DNA from 3 places in the Lysobacter sp. HA35 genome. Region 1 is predicted to be linked to each of the others. Evidence: predicted binding sites of a transcription regulator. Region 1 holds the regulator's gene; each other region holds the start of a gene.

Region 1 (4,329 bases):
ATCTTGGTGAACACGCCGCCAAGCGTCTCGATGCCCAGCGACAGCGGGGTCACGTCGAGCAGCAGAACGTCCTTGACGTCACCCTTGAGCACGCCGCCCTGCACGGCCGCGCCGATGGCGACGGCTTCGTCCGGGTTGACGTCCTTGCGCGGCTCCTTGCCGAAGAAATCGGCAACGGCCTGCTGCACCTTCGGCATGCGGGTCTGGCCGCCGACGAGGATGACTTCGGTGATGTCGGACGCTCGCAGGCCCGCATCGTTGAGCGCGACGCGGCACGGCTCGATCGTCTTCTTCACCAGATCATCGACCAGCGCTTCGAGCTTGGCGCGGGTCAGCTTGATGTTGAGGTGCTTCGGGCCCGACGCATCCGCGGTGACGTACGGCAGGTTCACTTCGGTCTGCTGCGCGGTCGACAGCTCGATCTTCGCGCGCTCCGCGGCGTCCTTCAGGCGCTGCAGCGCGAGCGGATCCTTGCGCAGGTCGATGCCCTGGTCCTTCTGGAACTCTTCGACGAGATAGTCGATGACGCGCTTGTCGAAGTCTTCGCCGCCGAGGAACGTGTCACCGTTGGTCGCGAGCACTTCGAACTGCTTTTCGCCGTCGACTTCCGCGATCTCGATGATCGACACGTCGAACGTGCCACCGCCAAGGTCGTACACGGCGATCTTGCGATCGGCGCCCGACTTGTCCAGACCGTACGCGAGCGCGGCCGCGGTCGGCTCGTTGATGATGCGCTTGACGTCGAGACCGGCGATGCGGCCGGCGTCCTTGGTTGCCTGGCGCTGCGAGTCGTTGAAGTACGCCGGCACGGTGATCACCGCTTCGGTCACCGCTTCACCGAGATAGGCCTCGGCGGTCTTCTTCATCTTGGCCAGCACTTCGGCCGAGATCTGCTGCGCCGCCATCTTGCGGCCGTCGGCAGTTTCCACCCACGCGTCGCCGTTCTCGTGCTGCGAGATCTTGTACGGAACGAGGCCGATGTCCTTCTGCACTTCCGCGTCGGTGAACTTGCGGCCGATGAGCCGCTTCACCGCGTAGAACGTGTTCTTCGGGTTCGTCACCGCTTGGCGCTTGGCCGAGGCGCCGGCGAGGATCTCGCCGTCCTTGGTGTACGCGATGACGGACGGCGTGGTGCGGTCGCCCTCCGCGTTCTCGATGACCTTCGCCTTGCCGCCTTCCATGACCGCGACGCACGAGTTCGTGGTGCCGAGGTCGATACCGATGATCTTGCCCATGGGGTTGCTCCTGCCAATTCGTGAATTCGGGGGCGCTGGGTCAGCGCCGATAAGCCGTATCTATGGACCGCTGGCGCCGGTTCAAGGCGCCGGATGCGATCAGGACTGCGCGATTACCACCAACGCGGGGCGTAACAGCCGCTCGTTCAGCAGCCAGCCCTTCTGGTAGACCTGCACGACGTGGTTGTCGGGCGTGTCGCCGCCCGGAACCATGCTCATGGCCTGGTGGTGGTCGGGATTGAACGGCTGGCCCTTCGGGTCGACCGGGACGAGGCCGTTGTCCGACGCCACCTTCAACAGCTGCCGGAGCGTGAGTTCCATGCCCTCGCGCAGCGCGCCGGCATCGGCCGACGCCTGCGAAAGGCCGGCTTCAAGGCTGTCGATCACCGGAAGCAGCTCGCCGAGCAGGCGCTCATTCGCGAACTTACGGGCGGTATCCATGTCGCGCGCGATGCGGCGACGCTGGTTCTCGAGCTCCGCGCGCTCGCGCAGCGAATCCTCGCGAAGCTGGGTGAGTTCGCTGGTCGCGCTGTCGAGCTGCGTCTGCAGCGCGGCACAGCAATCCTTCACGCCTTCGCCGGCGGGCGGCTGCGCCGGGTCGGCGCCGGGTTGCACGGTCTGTTCGGTGGTCATCGCAGGCCTGTCTCCTTCGCGCGGGTCGCGCGCCGGGCCAGCTATGGGGCCGTCGACCGCCGATTCAAGGCTTCAGCTGCCGCGATCGCCCGTGTTCAGCGCATCGCCGAGGATGTCCGCCGCGGCCTGCACGACCGGGATTACGCGGTCGTAGGCCATGCGTGTCGGGCCGATCACGCCCAGCACGCCGAGCACCCGACCGCCCGAACCGTACGGCGCGGTGACCAGCGAGACGCCGTCCAGCGGCGCCAGCCCGGTCTCCTCGCCGATGAAGATGCGCACACCGGGCGCCTGTGCGGTACGCTCCAGCAGCTGCAGAATCTCGCGCTTGCGGGAGAACGCGTCGAACAGTTCCCGCAGGCGCTCGATGTCGGCCAGTTCCTGCACGCCCATCAGGCGCGTCTGGCCCGCGACCAGCATGTCCTCGTCGCCCGGCACCAGCACCTGCTCGGCGAGTTCGATCGAGCGGTCCATCAGGCGATGCAATTCGTCCTGCGCGGTGCGCATTTCGTGCAGCAGGATCGCGCGGATCTCCGCGAGCGGCCGGCCCGCAAAATGCTGGTTGAGGTAGTTGGCGACGCGTTCCAGCTCGCCCGATTCGAACGGCCGACGCGCCTGGATGATGCGGTTCTGCACGTCGCCGTCGGAGAACACGAGGATCGCGAGCACGCGCTGCTCGTCGATCTGGACGAAGTCGATGCGGCGGAACGCGAATTGCTCGCGGCCCGGCACGCTGACGACGCCGACGAAATGCGTCATCGCGGACAGAAGTTCGGTCGTGCTGCCGAGCAGCGCCTGCGTGCCGGAACCGGTGGGCAGCTCGCCACGCAGCCGCGCCATCTCGCCGTCTGGTAACGGACTGACCTGAAGGAGCGAGTCGACGAAGAGCCGGTAGCCCTGCGCGGTCGGGATGCGGCCGGCGGACGTATGCGGCGCGCTGAGCAGCCCAGCATCCTCGAGGTCGGACAGGATGTTGCGGATGGTCGCTGCGCTGACGTCGAGCCCCGCATGGCGCGCCAACGTCTGCGACCCGACCGGTTCGCCGTTGCGGATGTAGCGCGCGATCAGCGTGCGCAGCAGCTGCCGCGCGCGGGGATCCTGGCTGGGGTCGAGGGGACGGCGGCTCATGTCGGACCTATAAGCTGCGGGCAGCGGGCGTGCAAGCGATGTCGTCGCTTCGCGTGCGACGCCGGGCCGGGCACAATTCGCGCCATGCTGACCCAACTCTCGCTGAAGCAGTTCGCCGTCGTCACGGGGGCCGAACTCGAATTCGGACCCGGCCTCACGGTGATTTCCGGCGAAACCGGCGCCGGCAAGTCGTTGCTGGTCGACGCGTTGGGGCTGATTTCTGGCCTGCGCGCGGACAGCGGCGTCGTCCGCCACGGCGCGGATCGCGCCGAACTCTCGGCCGCGTTCGACCTCGCCGACGCCATCGCCGCGCGCGACTGGTTGCGCGAGAACGAACTCGACGACGAGGACGAGCCCGGCACCTGTCGCATCCGTCGCGTAATCCGCGCCGACGGCGGGTCGAAGGCATGGATCAACGGTCGACCGGCGACGATCGCGCAGCTCACCGAACTGGCCGGCCATCTCGTCGAGATTCACGGCCAGCACGAGCACCAAGCGCTGCTGTCGCGTACGAGCCAGCTCGCGCTGCTCGATGCGTTCGGGCGCACGGATGGAGAACTCGCGCAGGTCGCGCCCGCCGCGGCTGCATGGAGCGAACTGTTGCGCGAGCGCGATCGCTTGTCGTCGCAGGGTGACGTCTCCGATCGAATCGAATGGTTGCAGCACCAGCTCGACGAACTCGAGCGCGAAGACATCGAGCCGGACAGCATCGAGAAGCTGCAGTCCGACCATCGCCGCTTTGGTCACGCGACCGCGCTGATAGCGGCCTGCGACAACGCGTTCTCGCGCCTCGGCGGCGATGACGGCCCGTCGATTTCGCGCGTTCTCGGCCAGGTTCGCGCCGAGCTTGCGCGTGCGACCGAACATGAGCCGCGGCTCGGTGAAGTCGACGGAATGCTCGACCTCGCGACGATCCAGATCGACGAAGCGATCGCCGCGCTGGATCGCGTGCGAAGCGATCTCGATATTGATCCGGACACGTTCGAACGCCTCGAACATCGCCTCGGCCGCGTGCACGAACTCGCACGCAAACATCGCGTGCAGGCCGAGCAGCTTGGGGTGCGTCGGGATGCGATCCGCGAGGAAGTCGAGGCCTTACGCACAGCCGGGGAGCGCCTGGAAAAGCTCGACGGCGAGATCGCGCGCGCAACATCCGCATGGCGCGACGCGGCATCGAAACTGACTTCCGCTCGCACTGCAGCGGCTCACTCGCTCTCGTCGCAAACGACGACGTTGATGGGCGAACTCGGCATGGGCGGCGGCACGTTCGAAGTTGCGTTCGAACCGACCACTACGGAACGCCCCGACCCGAACGGCGCGGAACGCATCGAGT
Region 2 (4,329 bases), 1.4 Mb from region 1:
ACGTGCACCAGACCGCGCTGGTGCTGCTCAACAAGGGCGACGCGCCGGCGATGTTCGCCATCGACCGCATGCTCCAGCGCGGCAATTGGCAGGCGCGCATCGGTGGCCGCACGTTCGCGGTGGGTGGCGACGGTCGCATCTCGGTTCCGGTGCCGGCGCATGGCGTCGAAGTGCTCGTCCTCGATGCGCCGCTGACGCAGCCGGAGCTGCTCCGCGCCGTGCAGGACGCGGCGGTGCGTGCACGGCGCCACTGAGGCGGCTGCATCCCGTCGACGCGGCAGTCCGTATATCGGGTTTGCCCGATTCGGATCATCCTCGATGCGATTCCACTGCCTGATCGCCGGCGCCGCGCTGGCGGTCGCCGCCGCCGCCGTGAGCGGCTGCCAGTCGCTGGTGTTCGCAGTCGCGAATCGGGGGCTCGAGGCGCCCACGGCGACCGTCGTGTATGCCGCGGATCGAGGACTGTCGCTCGACATCTATCGCCCGGCGACCGCCACGTCGGCGACACCGGTCGTGGTGTTCTTCTACGGCGGTTCCTGGCAGACCGGTCAACGCGAGGACTACCGCTTCGTAGGCCGTCGCCTCGCCGGCGAGGGCATCCTGGCCGTGGTCGCCGACTACCGTCTGTGGCCGCGCGCAGGCTTTCCGGGCTTCGTCGAGGACGGTGCGCAGGCGGTCGCCTGGACGCGAGAGCACGCCGCAGCGTACGGCGGTGATCCGCGCCGCCTGTTCGTGGCCGGGCATTCCGCCGGCGCACAGATCGCCGCGCTGATCGGCGCCGACCCACGGTGGCTCGCGCCGCACGGCATGCAGCCGCGCGATCTGGCGGGCGTCATCGGGTTGTCGGGCCCGTACGACTTCCACATCGGCCCCGATCTCGCGCCGATCTTCGGCCCGCCCGCGCAGTGGCCGCTCGCGCAGGCGGTCGGCCAGGTCGACGGCGACGAGCCGCCCTTCCTGTTGGTGCACGGTGATGCGGACACCACGGTCGGCGCCGCGCAGAGTCGCGAACTCGCGCGTCGGCTTAGCGCGCAGCACGAACCGGTGTCGCTGGTGATCCTGCCGAGCGGCGGGCACTTGGCGACGATCGCGGCGCTGTACGACCCGTCGCGCAACCCCGAGGTACTCACGTCGATCCGGCGCTTCGTCGATGCACCGCGCGCGGCGCGGTGACTACGTGGCGCGCTACCCCGAGACGAAGGACGACTTCCGCACCATCAGCGCCGCCGGCAGCATCGCGCTCTCCGCCGGTTCGTCGCGCACGAGTTGCATCAGCGTGGCGACGAGCAGCTGACCCGCACGCTGGGTGTCCTGCACCACCGTGGTGAGCGGCGGGGTGGCGAAGCGCGCCATCGGGATGTCGTCGAAGCCCACGACGGAGACGTCGTCGGGAATGCGCAGACCGGCCTCGCGGAGCGCGCGCATCGCGCCGAGCGCGATCAGGTCGCTTGCAGCAAATACCGCGTCGAACGGGCGACCACGCGCGAGCAACTGGATCGCGGCGGCATGGCCCGATTCCTCGCTGGTCTCGGCATCCACCTGCAACGCGCGGTCAAGCCGCCCGAGGCCGGCGTCAACCAGCGCCCGCTCGCAGCCGGTGTAGCGATCGAGGAACTCCGGGTAGTGGCTCGACGCATGGCCGAGGAAGGCGATGCGTCGCCGCCCGCAGGCGATCAGGTGCTGCCCCGCAAGCTGCCCGCCGTGCACGTTGTCGCAGCCGATCGACACGCCCGGCTGGTCGTGGGCCACCGCACCCCAGCGCACGAAGTGCGTGCCGCGCTCGACCAGCGCCGACAGCTTGTCGCGATAGAGCTCGTAGTCGCCGTAGCCGAGCAGGATCAGCCCGTCCGCCTTCATCGAGTCCTCGTAGTCCGAATGCCAGTCCTCGGACAGCTGCTGGAACGAGACCAGCAGGTCCTGCCCGTGGCGGGCGCAGGCGCGGGTGATCGAGCCCAGCATCGACAGGAAGAACGGGTTGATGTGCGACTCGTCGGGCGTCGGGTCCTCGAACAGCAGGAGGGCGAGGGTGCCGGACTTCTGCGTGCGCAGGCTGGAGGCGCGGCGGTCGACCTTGTAGTTGAGCTCGCGGGCGACGGCCTCGACCCGCTTGCGCGTCTCCTCGTTGACCAGCGGGCTGCCGCGCAGCACGCGGGACACGGTCGCCTGCGAAACCCCCGCCCGGTAGGCGATGTCGAAGGAGGTCGGCCTGGTTCGCTTGGTCATTCGGGCGGCAGTGTAGCCGCCGCTGGTCGCCCGCACCGGACCCTGCCATCGGTCAGGGCTGGAAAAGCGGCTCGCGCGCCCGCATGCCGAGGATTCAGCTCCATACCGCCGGTTTTACGCGTCATGAACGGTCCGATTGAGAGAATTCCGCTTTCGTCGTCCCATGGATGCAACGGTCCGGAACTCCCGGACCCTTTAGCAGTCCAATAACCCGACTGCTAACCTAGAGCCTATGACCCAGACAGCCACCACCGCTCTCGTTCCCAACAGCCTGCCGGCCGTGTCGGCGGTCGGGCTGAGCCCGCTCGGCTCGCTCGAGGCCTATATCGGCGCGGTCAACCGCATCCCCGTGCTCACCGTCGACGACGAGCAGCGCCTTGCGCGCCGCTACCGCGACGAGGAGGACCTCGACGCCGCTCGCGAGCTGGTGCATTCGCACCTGCGCTTCGTCGTGCATGTCGCCCGTGGCTACAACGGCTACGGCCTCGGCATCGGCGACCTCATCCAGGAAGGCAACATCGGCCTGATGAAGGCGGTGAAGCGCTTCGATCCCGACCAGGGCGTTCGCCTGGTCAGCTTCGCGGTGCACTGGATCCGCGCCGAGATGCACGAGTTCATCCTGAAGAACTGGCGCATCGTGAAGGTCGCCACGACCAAGGCGCAGCGCAAGCTGTTCTTCAACCTGCGCAAGAGCAAGACGCGCCTGGGCTGGATGAACGCGGAGGAGGTGCGTGCGGTCGCGGCTGACCTCAACGTGTCCGAGCGCGAAGTGCTCGAGATGGAGTCGCGTCTTTCAGGTCGCGATATCGGCTTCGATGCGCCGGACGATGGCGACGAGGACGGCCCGCCGTCGCCGGTCGCGTATCTGCGTGCGCAGGGCGAGGACCCGTCGCAGCTGTACGAGCGCGAGGACGACGAGGGCAGCAAGCTCGACGTCCTGCGCGACGGTCTGTCCGAACTCGACGCGCGTTCGCGCGACATCATCCGTCGTCGCTGGCTCGACGAGGACAAGGTGACGTTGCAGGAACTCGCCGACGAATACGGTGTGTCGGCCGAGCGCATCCGCCAGATCGAGGCGAACGCACTCAAGAAGATGCGCGCACTGTTCACAGCGTAAGCGGCGACACGAGTCTCACGGTGGGCGGCCCGGGAAACCGGGCCGTTCGCATTTGTGCGTCCGCAAACATCTGTTGCAACCGCCGCTCACGCGCCGCGTTCGACCGATTCGCTATATCGAAGTGCCCATCGGAGCGTCGCCATGGATCCGACCCCGCCAGCGCCTGCTACGCATCTCGACCCCGCCACTGCGGCCGCGCAGGTCAGCCTTCGCTTCGAGCGATGGTTCGCCGAACGAGAACTCGGCCTGCCCGCGGAAACGCGCGCGGAGTTCATCGAGATGGGCATGCAGGCTTTGCAGCGTTGGCCCGATCGCTCGACCGGCGATGTTCTCGACGAGCTGATCGCGGAACTCGACGAGCGACTTGCCGCGATCGCGAACGAGGAGGGTCGCAGCGGCGATGCACGCGAGCCGGCGCGTTCCGGGCTCAGTCGGTTGTTCGGTCGACGCGGCAATCGCCCGCACTGATGCGCGCGGAGCTCGTCCGCCAGAGCCGTTTCATCAGCCGCGTACTGCGGCATTCGCCGCAGTCGATCGGCCTGTCGCTGGACGACGCGGGTTGGGCCGATGTCGATGAACTGCTTGCGGCGGCCGCGGCGCACAGCGTCGCGTTGGATCGCGCAACGCTCGACGAGATCGTCGCGAGCAACGACAAGCAGCGCTTCGCCGTCGATGCGAGCGGCACGCGTATTCGGGCGAACCAGGGTCATTCGATCGACGTCGATCTCGGCCTCGTCCCGGTCGAGCCGCCGGAACGCCTGTTCCACGGCACGGCGACGCGGCATCTGAAATCCATCCTGCGCGACGGCCTGCATCGCGGTCGACGTCGTCATGTGCATCTCGCGACGGATGCCGACACCGCACGCCGCGTCGGCGCGCGTCATGGGGTGCCTGCGGTGCTCGGCATCCGCGCGCATGCGCTGCACACGGCCGGCGAAATGTTCTACCGCTCGGACAACGGCGTCTGGCTCATCGAGAAGGTACCGCCG
Region 3 (4,329 bases), 2.3 Mb from region 1:
GGATGAAGGGCAGGGCGAGCCCGAACCCCAGCGCGACGAACACGGCGAGCGCGAGCACAGTCGGCGCGAGGAAGGCCCACGCCAGCGCGGCACCCATGAACGGCGCGGTGCAGGGCGTCGCGACGACGACGGCGAGCACGCCCGTAAAGAAGTCTCCGGCGAGGCCGCTTCGCTCCGTCAGCGAATGGCCCGCACCCGTCCAACGACCGCCGACATGCCAGACGCCCGACAGGCTCAGCCCTAGCGCGAACATCACCAGTGCCAGCACGGCGACCACGACGGGTTCCTGCAGCTGGAATCCCCAGCCAAGCGCGTGCCCTGCGTGTCGCAACGCAAGCGCGAGACCGCCGAGCGCGACGAAGCTCAGCACGACGCCCGCGGTGTACGCGAATGCATGGCGACGCGCGGCCGTCGGCGAATGGCTTTCGGCGAGCGACAACGCTTTCAGCGAGAGCACCGGCAGCACGCACGGCATCAGGTTGAGCACGAGCCCGCCGAGCAGCGCGAGCAGTAGCGCGGATAGCGCGTCGCCGGCTTGGACGCTGCGTGGCGCGGGCGGTGCCTGGCGTGCGGGCATCGCGAGCGGGGTGCTCGCCGCGACGGGTGCGTCGTTGTTCGTCGTCGCGATGCTCGCTGCGTCGTTTGCTGCGGACGACGCGACATCGTTCGACGACGCAGTCGGTGTCGCGCTCGCCGCAGTCGTCGCAATCGCACCCGCCGGCAACTCCACATCGACCGTCCGCGTCATCGGCGGATAGCAGATGCCGTCGTTCTGGCAGCCCTGGAAGCGTGCGGTGAGCTTGAGCGTTCGCGCGGTCGTCGCGGTGCGCGTCACCGGCAACGTCAGGTCGACCGGGTCGAAATACACCGCGACGTCGCCGAAATGTTCGTCGCGATGCATGCGCGCCTGCGGCCAGCGCGGCGCGGCGAGCGCGAAGCCCGCAGCGCGCGACGCGGCATCGAGCTGGAACGTGGTGCGATCGCGATACAGGTAGTAGCCCGGCGCCGGCGAGAAGCGCACCAGCACGGCGTTCGACGTGCCGGGAATCGCTTCGAAACGGAACGCGTCTTCGGCCGGCAGCGGTGCGGCGTCGACGCCGCCGGTCGCGCCGCGTGCGAGCGCGAAAGGCGAGCGGCCGAGTGCGGACGCAGGCGCCATGTTCGCGAGAGGCAGGTCGACAGTCAGTCGTCGCGTCTGCGGCGGATAGCAGACGCCCGCATCCGCGCAGCCCTGGTACTTGATCGTCACGACAGTGGTGGCGGCCGACGGCGTGCCCGGCAGCGTGGCGACGAGCGCATCGCGATAGGTCTCGACGTCGCCGAAGAATTCGTCGTGATGCGCGTTCCCCTTGGGCAGCCGCACTGCGCCCGCGTCGAAGCCGGCGTCGGCCTGCACGCCGATGCGATGTCGATACAGGTAGTAGCCCTTCGCGATCGTCCAGCGCACTTCGATCGCGCCGTCGGTGTAACGCGCGCTCGGCACAAACACGCTGTCGACCGGCGGCAGCTGATCGGGCGTGATCGCGTGCGCGCGCAACGACACCGCGGCGAGGAGCAGGAAACAGGTGCCGGCGATCCGGCGCAACAGGTCAGGCATTCGGTCGGCTCTGGGCGATCACCCAGTCGAGGTAGGCGGGTGCGCCGGCCGTCGCATCGAGCGCGAGCAGTTCGGACACGTCATAGGGGTGCAAGGTCTGTACGCGACCGATGACGTCGGGGATGCGGTCGTCCGCCGTCTTGATCAGCAGCAGGATCTCGTCGGCGCGTTCGACGCGGCCTTCCCAGCGGTAGGTCGAGCGCAGGCCGGGCAGTTGCTGCACGCAGGCGGCGAGGCGTTCGTCAACCAGCGCGGTCGCGATGCGATCGGCCGTCGCCGCGTCCGGGCAGGTGCAATGAAGGACGACGGCGTGCATGCGTCGATTGTAGCGAGCGGCCGCGCGCGGCCTCAGGTTTCGCGCTTGGAACTGCGGGAGCGGCCGGTGCGCAGCGCGGCCATCTGTTCCATCAGTTCCACCAGTGGCGCCTGACTGCGCGGCGGCAGGCTACGGAAGGCGGTGAGCATGCGCAGCTCGAGCGGCTCGTCCACCATCGTGGCGTCCACCGCGGCGACGCCGTCCATCGCGTCGTCGGCCGACAGCGCCATGCGGCCGCGGCCCGTCGCTATCCATTCGAACTGCACGCCGGTCACCGTCGCCACGCGGCGCAGGTTGGACATGCTCGGGCTCTTGCCCTGCACGGCCTCCCAGTGGCTCACCGCACTGCGCTGGACGCCGACGGCCTCGGCCAGCGCCGACTGCGACAGGCCAGCGTGGCGTCGGGCGAGGCGGATTCGCTGCTGGGAATTCATCGAAAGTGACGCTCCGCGTCAGTGAAAATGACGCCCGAGGGCCGAGTTTACCGTTTTTCACCTCGCTACCAATAAAACCGGCATGAGGTGCGCTTCGGGTCACACTATTGGATGAAGGGTGGATGAAACCCGGGAATGAATACGATTTCATAAATGTCCGGTTTCCATCCGCTACCGGAATCGGACGTCTCTATCGGTAGCGGCGGGGTGGCGCGGGTGACGTGGACCGCCCACAATCGCCCCACGTCGACAGGGACCGTCGGCAGACATGGGGTCACGGGTTCTTGGGGAGACGCGCCGGATCGCGCGAGCTCGGATAGCCATCCTCAAAAGCCGAGAGCGCGTTTCTTCGGGACGCGCTCTTTTTTTGTCTGCGCGTTTCGTACTTGTGACGACCGCAGGCCTCGGGTTCGTCCGAACTTTTTCGCCCGCTGGCCCTTGAAAGCCGCGAGGCGCATCCCATATCCCGCCCCGTCCGCGATGCGGGCGCATCACGCCCGGTGTTTGGCACTCGCGGGCGTCGACTGCTAAAATTTCCCGTCTTTCGCTGTAATTTCAATCACTTAATCGCTTAGCCGGAGGTTCGTGCATGAACATCAAGCCGCTCTACGACCGCGTGGTCATCAAGCGCATGGAAGAAGAAAAGGTCTCGGCCGGTGGCATCGTCATCCCCGATTCGGCCACCGAAAAGCCGATCAAGGGTGAAGTCGTCGCGGTCGGCGAAGGCAAGGCCTTCGACAACGGCAACCTGCGCGCCCCGAAGGTCAAGGTCGGCGACAAGGTGCTCTTCGGCAAGTACAGCGGCACGGAAGTGAAGCTGGACGGCACCGAGTACCTGGTGGTGAAGGAAGACGACATCTTCGCGGTCCTCGGCTGATCGCGTCCTTCCGTACCCGCATCTCCTTTTTGAACACTTTTAGCTGACAGAGGTAATTGCAAATGGCTGCCAAGGAAATTCGTTTCGGTGAGGACGCGCGCGCCAAGATGCTGCGCGGTGTCAACGTGCTCGCCAATGCCGTCAAGGCAACGCTCGGCCCGAAGGGCCGCAACGTCGTGCTCGAGAAGAGCTTCGGCGCGCCGACGATCACCAAGGACGGCGTGTCCGTCGCCAAGGAGATCGAACTGGCCGACAAGTTCGAGAACATGGGCGCGCAGATGGTGAAGGAAGTCGCTTCGCGCACCTCCGACAACGCCGGTGACGGCACCACGACCGCGACCGTGCTCGCACAGGCGCTGATCCGCGAGGGCATGAAGGCGGTCGCCGCCGGCATGAACCCGATGGACCTCAAGCGCGGCATCGACAAGGCGGTCACCGCTGCCGTCGCCGAGCTGAAGAACATCTCCAAGCCGTCGTCGACGAGCAAGGAAATCGCGCAGGTCGGTGCGATCTCGGCCAACTCCGACCAGAACATCGGCGACCTCATCGCGCAGGCGATGGACAAGGTCGGCAAGGAAGGCGTGATCACGGTTGAAGACGGTTCGGGCCTCGAGAACGAGCTCGACGTCGTCGAGGGCATGCAGTTCGACCGCGGCTACCTCTCGCCGTACTTCATCAACAACCAGCAGTCGATGCAGGCCGAGCTGGACGACCCGTTCATCCTGCTGCACGACAAGAAGATCTCGAACGTCCGTGACCTGCTGCCCGTGCTCGAAGGCGTGGCCAAGGCCGGCAAGCCGCTGCTGATCATCGCCGAGGAAGTCGAAGGCGAAGCGCTGGCGACCCTCGTCGTCAACACGCTGCGCGGCATCGTCAAGGTGTGCGCGGTCAAGGCGCCGGGCTTCGGTGATCGCCGCAAGGCGATGCTGGAAGACATGGCGATCCTCACCGGCGGCACCGTGATCTCCGAGGAAGTCGGCCTGCAGCTCGAGAAGGCGACGATCAAGGATCTCGGCCGCGCGAAGAAGGTGCAGGTCTCGAAGGAGAACACCACCATCATCGACGGCGCCGGCGAAACCGGTGGCATCGAAGGCCGCATCAAGCA

The links. The regulator HrcA, encoded in region 1, represses chaperone genes, less so after heat shock. The targets are predictions, from matches to a motif close to TTNGCACTCNNNNNNNNNGAGTGCNAA.
Region 2: the regulator HrcA is predicted to act here: its motif matches at 2,419-2,445, upstream of rpoH (RNA polymerase sigma factor RpoH).
Region 3: the regulator HrcA is predicted to act here: its motif matches at 2,852-2,878, upstream of groES (co-chaperone GroES).

The regions. Positions count from the first base shown of each region.
Region 1 covers NZ_JBSSDY010000001.1:898,918-903,246, reverse strand. The annotation lists gene dnaK (molecular chaperone DnaK) at 1-1,235, opposite strand, end outside; gene grpE (nucleotide exchange factor GrpE) at 1,335-1,868, opposite strand; gene hrcA (heat-inducible transcriptional repressor HrcA) at 1,941-2,996, opposite strand; gene recN (DNA repair protein RecN) at 3,081-4,329, shown strand, end outside.
Region 2 covers NZ_JBSSDY010000001.1:2,309,214-2,313,542, reverse strand. The annotation lists gene ACVWZN_RS11405 (alpha-amylase family glycosyl hydrolase) at 1-254, shown strand, start outside; gene ACVWZN_RS11400 (alpha/beta hydrolase) at 319-1,173, shown strand; gene ACVWZN_RS11395 (LacI family DNA-binding transcriptional regulator) at 1,186-2,223, opposite strand; gene rpoH (RNA polymerase sigma factor RpoH) at 2,456-3,340, shown strand; gene ACVWZN_RS11385 (hypothetical protein) at 3,482-3,808, shown strand; gene ACVWZN_RS11380 (RNA 2'-phosphotransferase) at 3,808-4,329, shown strand, end outside.
Region 3 covers NZ_JBSSDY010000001.1:3,206,184-3,210,512, forward strand. The annotation lists gene ACVWZN_RS15650 (protein-disulfide reductase DsbD domain-containing protein) at 1-1,597, opposite strand, end outside; gene cutA (divalent-cation tolerance protein CutA) at 1,590-1,913, opposite strand; gene ACVWZN_RS15660 (helix-turn-helix domain-containing protein) at 1,946-2,347, opposite strand; gene groES (co-chaperone GroES) at 2,937-3,224, shown strand; gene groL (chaperonin GroEL) at 3,287-4,329, shown strand, end outside.